DNA from 2 places in the Mesorhizobium sp. RSR380A genome. Region 1 is predicted to be linked to the other one. Evidence: riboswitches for the same ligand, from Rfam matches in the RefSeq annotation. Region 1 holds a riboswitch; the other holds the start of a gene.
The links. Region 1 has a riboswitch for thiamine pyrophosphate ahead of ACYG9Z_RS23425 (YkoF family thiamine/hydroxymethylpyrimidine-binding protein). Riboswitches for the same ligand answer to the same signal wherever they lie in the genome.
Positions count from the first base shown of each region.

Region 1 (3,386 bases):
CCAGCCCCTTCGCCGCCCCCGCATATTCGGCGAAGATCGCGCCGACGACGGCGTAGGTGATGGAGATGCGCAGCCCGGCGAAGAAATAGGGCAGCGCCGAAGGCAGGCGCGCCAGCCAGAAGATGCGCCAGCGCCCTGCCCCCATGGTGGCGAGCATCTGCGAAATCGCCTTGCTGGTCGCGGCAAAACCCTCGACCAGCGCCACCATCATCGGGAAGAAGGTAACGAGCGCCACAAGCAAGATTTTTGGCATCAGCCCGAAGCCGAACCACAGTACGATGAGCGGCGCAATCGCGACCAGCGGCAAGGTCTGGCTGACAATCAGCAGCGGAAACAGCGCGCGGCGCAGCGGGGCCAAGAAATCGACCAGCGCCGAAAGCACGAAGGCAGCGACCAACGAGCAGGCGAAGCCGGCTGATGTGGCGCGGATGGTGGGCAGCGTGTTGTCGGCAAGGGCAGCGCGATGCTCCCAGGCCTGCTGCAGCACGCGCGACGGCGCCGGCAGCATGGTGGGCGCAGCGCCACCATAGCGGGCGTAGAGCTCCCACGCCGCGAGGAGCAGGGCGGAGGCGCAGGCGGCGGGGATGGTCTTGGCGATGGCTGCGGCTAATCTCCCCCCTCGAGGGGGAGATGTCGCCGAAGGCGACAGAGGGGGTCGTCTCGCATAGAGCGCCCACGCCTTGCCGATGCGAAAAGGACGTCGGCGCTCCACGCGCTGGGACCCCCTCTGGCCTGCCGGCCATCTCCTGCTCGAGGGGGGAGATTCGTGGGCATCGCGGTCTTCGCCAATCGCCAATGGCTCCCCTCCTCTCTGTGCTGAGGGGTCAGAGGCATCTCCTCCACGCAATGGGTCAGATAAACCAGCCACGGCAATATCCTCAAGGAACGACGCTTGAGCCGCGGCTCAGACGGCGCTCGGGCTGTTCGCCGAGATCGTGATGTCGAGGGTGACGTGGCCGGCGCCGGGGCCGAAGCGGCAGAAGGCCTCGTTGAGCGTGGCAAACACCGCACCGGCATCGCCACGCAATTTGGTGCAGAAGTTCTTTGAGCGCTCAAAGACGCCGGACTGTTTCAGGAAATCGATGCAGCCGTAGATCTCGTCCATATGGTCGCCCGTGCCCATAACGTAGAGCGAGAACTGCGCCGCCACCGGCTGGCCGGTCGACGGCGTGGCCTGGACAGCGCGGATCGCGGCGATCTTGCGCTCGTCCAGCGGAATGGCGGGGCCGCCGGTCTCGTCGGAGCGGCAGATCGGATCGTCGGGCTCGCCCGGACAGCCGCGCGAGATCGCCGCCGAAAGCACGCAGTGCTTGCCGCTTTTGGCCGCCGCGACGAACAGGTCGCGCATGGCGGGAAACAGCACCTCGGGCGGCCCGACCATAAGGGTCGAGATGTCATCGGTTTCGATCCGCAGCCGGTCGCGCCAGGGATCGAGCGCGCCGAGCGCGCCGAGGATGACGCCGACGAAATCGTCGGTCATGGGATAAAGGGAAATCTGTGCGCCTGAAAACATCGCCCGCCTCGCTCCGCTGGTATTATCCAGATCAGCTTTAGGGTCCGAAGGCTTGCCGCCCTCATCTCAGCCCCGACGATACGGAGCACCCCTGTGGATGGGCGGGTTAAAGCACCGTTCGCGGCATTGGGGAAGCCGTTTGTTGAGGCACTGCGGGAAAGTGTTTTGGGCCAGACGTGCCGGGCGCCCGGGCGTTAACAGACGACTCGTCAGTTCGTTGCGTTATAACGTTTCCACGAACTTCTTATAACTGCGTTGAAATTCAAGCTGATAAACGTAATTATAAGAAAACGGCAGAGACTCCGCGCAGCCCTTACGGTTTCTGGATTTCCTTATCCGCGACCCCATCCGGACTGTGCTCCTGCATCGCTCGGGCTTGCCTGTGCTGGTCCCCTCGCCCCAGCGCTACGCCATCCACAAGCTGATCGTCGCCTCGCGACGCGGGCCGAGCGCTGGCGCCAAGCGGGAGAAGGATCTCCATCAAGCGCGCCTGCTGACCCAAGCGCTCGAAGCCACGCGTCGCCAGGACGACCTTGCCTTCGCCTTCATGGAAGCGTGGGACAAGGGCGAAAACTGGCGCGAGACGATCCGGGGCGGCTTGAACCTGTTCGACGCCGCCACGAGGGAAAACAGTCACACCATCCTGGGGAAATCCCTCCGCGAAATTGGTGCGACTCCTGAAGGATTCACGATGCGGGATTAGCTGAAGCGACCGCTGCTATATTCATTTCCATCGTCCCAACCGTACGAAATTGGCTTGACGCTTATTCGTACATAAAGTACGATATCTCTTTTCGCAGAGAGGAATGTCCTTGAGCACAGCGAACCATGTTGCCTTCGCCGATCTCTCTCGGCCTTTGCTGTCACCCCCGTCGTTGCCGCCGCCTTTGTTGCCGCCGCCTTTATTGCCGCCCCCTTTGTTGCCCTTGTCATTCGATCAGTGCGAACGCCTCGCCGGGGCTTGGCGAATGGCCAGCCAAGACATCGCCGACGACATCCGCTTCATCCGCCAATATCTGAAAGTCGTTGCCGAGAAGGACGAGAGGCTGTCGACCGGCACCCTTGTTCACAGCCGCGCCTATGTCGAGGCCTGCGCCGGCTGGCTGCCACAGACTGTAACGCGCTATCTGCGCCACCTGCGCCAGATCACCGAATGCGAACTGGCCATGACAGCTGCCGGCATTCGCTTTGCGCTGTCGAGTTATGCCTGGGAGGCATGAGGGCGCCTGTCGCCAAACACAAGGAATTGCGCTGCCCGTCGCAGGCGCAATTCGTCAGGTTGAGAGGCTCGGGCGCGCCTGAACGGCGGGCGCCAAGGATGGCCCGGCCAGCGAATTCCGGCCTTGCTTTATTTCGACTGGCCTTATTTCTGGCCTTATTTCGATTTGGCTTTGCCGGACTTTGCGGCGGCAGGCTTCGCTGCCTTTGACTTGGCGGCTGCCTTGGCGGGCTTGGCGTCAGCTTTCTTCGCCGCCTTTTTTGGCTTGGCGACCGCGCCATCGACTTCAGCCGTGGCCTGCTCCCAGTGTTCCTGATGCGCGCCTTCAGGCCGGCCGGCCTTTTCCCAAATCTCGTGCGCGCGCTGGCGAATGCGGTCCTGTTTGTCGTCCGTCACTTAAGCCTCCGTGGTTGGGTCCGGTCGGTTGGTCCAGATTCCACGAAAACATTAGCCGAAAATTCGGCCGGCGTCTTGAGTGACGAGACATCTCAGCGCGGGTCGGAAATCACCGCAACGCCGAGCAGCGCCGCTTTCTTGACGATCAGCCCCGCGAGGTCGGCATCCGAACGATCGGTGCCGGTGCGCTCCCGCAGGAGCGCGATCGCTTCCTTCATCGATAACAGCGCCGTGTTGCGCTCGGCCAGCAACTTGTCG
Region 1 covers NZ_JBTTIB010000001.1:4,855,502-4,858,887, reverse strand. Annotated here, with positions in the region: gene ACYG9Z_RS23430 (ABC transporter permease) at 1-649, opposite strand, end outside; gene ACYG9Z_RS23425 (YkoF family thiamine/hydroxymethylpyrimidine-binding protein) at 905-1,513, opposite strand; TPP riboswitch at 1,504-1,616, opposite strand; partial or broken gene ACYG9Z_RS23420 (GSU2403 family nucleotidyltransferase fold protein) at 1,827-2,216, shown strand; gene ACYG9Z_RS23415 (hypothetical protein) at 2,482-2,733, shown strand; gene ACYG9Z_RS23410 (DUF2934 domain-containing protein) at 2,889-3,128, opposite strand; gene ACYG9Z_RS23405 (hypothetical protein) at 3,221-3,386, opposite strand, start outside.

Region 2 (3,386 bases), 2.4 Mb from region 1:
GCGGCGCGCATCACCGGCCACTCGATCAGCCGGAAGGCTGGCCTCGCTCCCATGCCGAGCTGGCTCGCCAGCCGCCATTGATCGGCCGGCACCGTGCCCAGCGCTTCGAGGAACAGCCGGGTGGCCAGCGGCAGGTTGAAGAAGACGTGGGCAACGAGGATGCCCGGCAGCCCATAGATGTCGGGCCAGCTCTGGCCACCGATCGCGGCGAAATAACCGGCGCGGCCATAGAGCGCCAGTATGCCCAGCGCTCCGACAATTGCCGGCAAGGCAAGGGGCACAGTGAACAGCTGCAGGATGAAGCCGCGTCCGAAGAAGCGCGGATGCCGCGACAGCGCGCGGGCGACGAAGAGCGCCGGTACGGCGGAAAGCAGGGTCGAGAGCGCAGCCTGCCAGAGCGTGAAGCGGACAACGCGCAGGAGATAGAGGTCAAAGGCGGACGCGGCGCCGGAAAGGTCGTGCGCGCCTTCCCGGATAAGGCCGGCGAAGGCGCCACCGATCAGCAGCGCGATTGCCGCAAGCGCGACAATGCCGGCCGTGATGCGGGGGTCAGAGCGTTGCACTCTTTACCGGGCGTCGCGTTCCTTCGCGCCCCCCTCTGTCCTGCCGGACATCTCCCCCACGAGGGGGGAGATTGGCGGTTTTAGCGCTCCGCTCATTCCTGCAGCTTCGGAGATTGGCGAAAGTCAACGTAAAGGCCAATCTCCCCCCTCGTGGGGGAGATGTCCGGCAGGACAGAGGGGGGCGCCGTAGAGCACTCATCTTTTGACTATACAGCCAAATCTACTTGCTCATCACCGCCAGCCATTCATCCACCCAGGCCTTGCGATTTGCCGCGACCTCTTCCGGGCTGAACAGCAAGGTCTTCGCCGGCTTGACCAGCCTATCAAAAGCCGGATTGAGCGGCTTGTCGGTTTTCCCGGCCGGGAACATCCAGTTGGTCTCCGGAATGACATCCTGGAATTTCGGCCCGGTCATGAAGGCCAGGAACTTCGCCGCCAGCGGATTCTTCGCGCCCGTGGTGGTGATGCCGGCGACCTCGATTTGCAGATACTCGCCTTCCTCGAACGAGGCCGCCTGGTAGCGCCCGGTGTTCTCGGCCACCATGTGGTAGGCCGGCGACGTCGTATAGGAAAGCACCATCGGCGCCTCGCCCTTGGTGAACAGGCCGTAGGCCTCGCTCCAGCCCGGCGTCACCGTCAGCACTTTGCCCTTGAGTTTCGCCCAGGCTTCCGGCGCCTTGTCGCCATAGACCGACTTGACCCACAGCAGCAGGCCGAGGCCCGGCGTCGACGTCCTCGGATCCTGGATGACGATCTTGTCGGCGGCATCGCCCTCGACCAGTTCCTTCAGGCTCTTCGGTGGGCTCTTCAGCTTTTCGGTGTCGTAGACGACGGCGAAATAACCATAATCATAGGGCACGAAAGTGTCGTCGCTCCAGCCGCCCGGCACGTTGTTTTCAGCCACCGCGCCATGTGGGACAAACAGGCCGGAAGCCTTGGCTTCCGCGGTGAGGTTGGTGTCGAGACCAAGCACGATATCGGCCTTGGTCGAGGCACCTTCGAGCTTGACGCGGTTGAGCAGCGCGACGCCGTCGGCCACCGAGACGAAGTCGACGCTGCAGCCGCACTCGGCCTCGAATTCCTTCTTCACCTGGGGCCCCGGACCCCAGTCGGCAGTGAAACTCTCATAGGTATAGATCGTGAGTTTTTCCTGCGCGGACGCAGAGCTTGCCAGCAGCGAAACAGCAAGCCCCAGCGCTGGGACAAGACGGGACAAAAACATGCGCATCGGCGCCTCCTTCATTCGTGTTGAAAGGAATTGAGGCGTCGGGCTGTCCGAAGCGTCTAATCCCTCCGCCGGTACAAACCGGATCAGGTTCAGCGGGTTGGCGAGACTGCCTCTCAGCCGGTCCGCGAAGATCGCGTCCGGCACCCCGTTAGAGCGTTTCGACACATAGGCCCGGCCAAGGTGCCACGCAAGTGGAAGTTTGCCCGAGCATGATCCCGGAAAGTGGAATCCGTTTCCGGAAAAAGATCATGCTCCAACAAAGAGTGATGGTGCCGCTCGGCCTTCCGTTTCGTCGGCGGGGCTGGTAAGGGCCAGCGGATATGAGCACATTCACCATCCTGCTTGGCGGCGATCTCGTCCGCACGCCGCGGCTCGACCGCCAGGTCGCGGGCACGCGCGTCATCGCCGCCGACGCCGGCATCGATCATGCCCGCCTGCTCGGCGTGATGCCGGAGCTGTGGGTCGGCGATTTCGATTCCGTGCCGGCGGACCTGCCTGCCGATCTCGCCGCCGTGCCGCGGGAGGTGTTTCCTCCCGAAAAGGACAAGACCGATGGCGAACTGGCGATCGCGGCGGCATTGGAACGCGGCGCCACCAGCCTGGTGCTGGCCGGCGCTTTCGGCGGCAAGCGCGCCGACCACGCCTTCCTCCATCTGGCGCTCAGCCTGCGGCTGGCCGAGGCCGGGACAAAAGTGCTGTTGACCAGCGGAGCGCAGGAAGGCGCCCCTCTGCTGCCTGGCAAGGCCGGCTTCGACTATGCCGACGGAACGCTGTTTTCGGTGCTCGGCTTTTCCGATCTTTCGGGCCTCACCGTGTCCGGCGCGAAGTGGCCGCTCGACCATGTCGAGGTCGTGTTCGGCTCGTCGCTGACCATCTCGAACGAGGTCAAGTCCAACACGACCGGGGGAGGCCTCGAAATCGCGCTCGGCCATGGCCGCGCGCTGCTGCTCGCCCACCCCTACCCCTTGCCTGAAAGCTGACATGGCCCCGCCCCTTCTCAACCTCGACGGCATAAGACTGACCTTTGGCGGCACGCCGCTGCTCGATGGCGCCGAACTGACGGCGTCCGCCGGTGACAAGATCGCGCTCGTCGGCCGCAACGGCTCCGGCAAGTCGACGCTCCTGAAGATTGCTGCTGGTCTGATCGAGCCGCAAGACGGCGAGGTCTTCCGCCAGCCTTCGGCAACGGTGCGCTATCTCCCGCAAATGCCCGACATGGACGGCTTTGCCAATGTGCGCGCCTATGTCGAGGCCGGGCTTGGGCCTGCCGACGATCCCTACCGCGCCACATATCTGATGGAGCATCTCGGCCTCGCCGGCACGGAGAACCCCAACGATCTCTCCGGCGGCGAGGCGCGCCGCGCAGCACTTGCCCGCGTCATGGCGCCCGAACCCGATATTCTGCTGCTTGATGAGCCGACGAACCATCTCGATTTGTCGGTCATCGAATGGCTGGAAGAAGAGCTTGTCCGGACGTCTTCGGCGCTGATCGTCATCTCGCACGACCGTCGCTTCCTCGAACGCGTCTCGCGCGCCACCGTCTGGCTCGACCGTGGCCAGACCCGCCGCCTCGACAAGGGCTTTGGCCATTTCGA
Region 2 covers NZ_JBTTIB010000001.1:2,415,441-2,418,826, forward strand. Annotated here, with positions in the region: gene thiP (thiamine/thiamine pyrophosphate ABC transporter permease) at 1-563, opposite strand, end outside; gene thiB (thiamine ABC transporter substrate binding subunit) at 784-1,791, opposite strand; TPP riboswitch at 1,835-1,949, opposite strand; gene ACYG9Z_RS11690 (thiamine diphosphokinase) at 2,112-2,771, shown strand; gene ACYG9Z_RS11695 (ABC-F family ATP-binding cassette domain-containing protein) at 2,773-3,386, shown strand, end outside.
Region 2: it holds a riboswitch for thiamine pyrophosphate, as region 1 does, so the genes downstream of both, thiB (thiamine ABC transporter substrate binding subunit) here and ACYG9Z_RS23425 (YkoF family thiamine/hydroxymethylpyrimidine-binding protein) in region 1, are expected to answer to the same signal.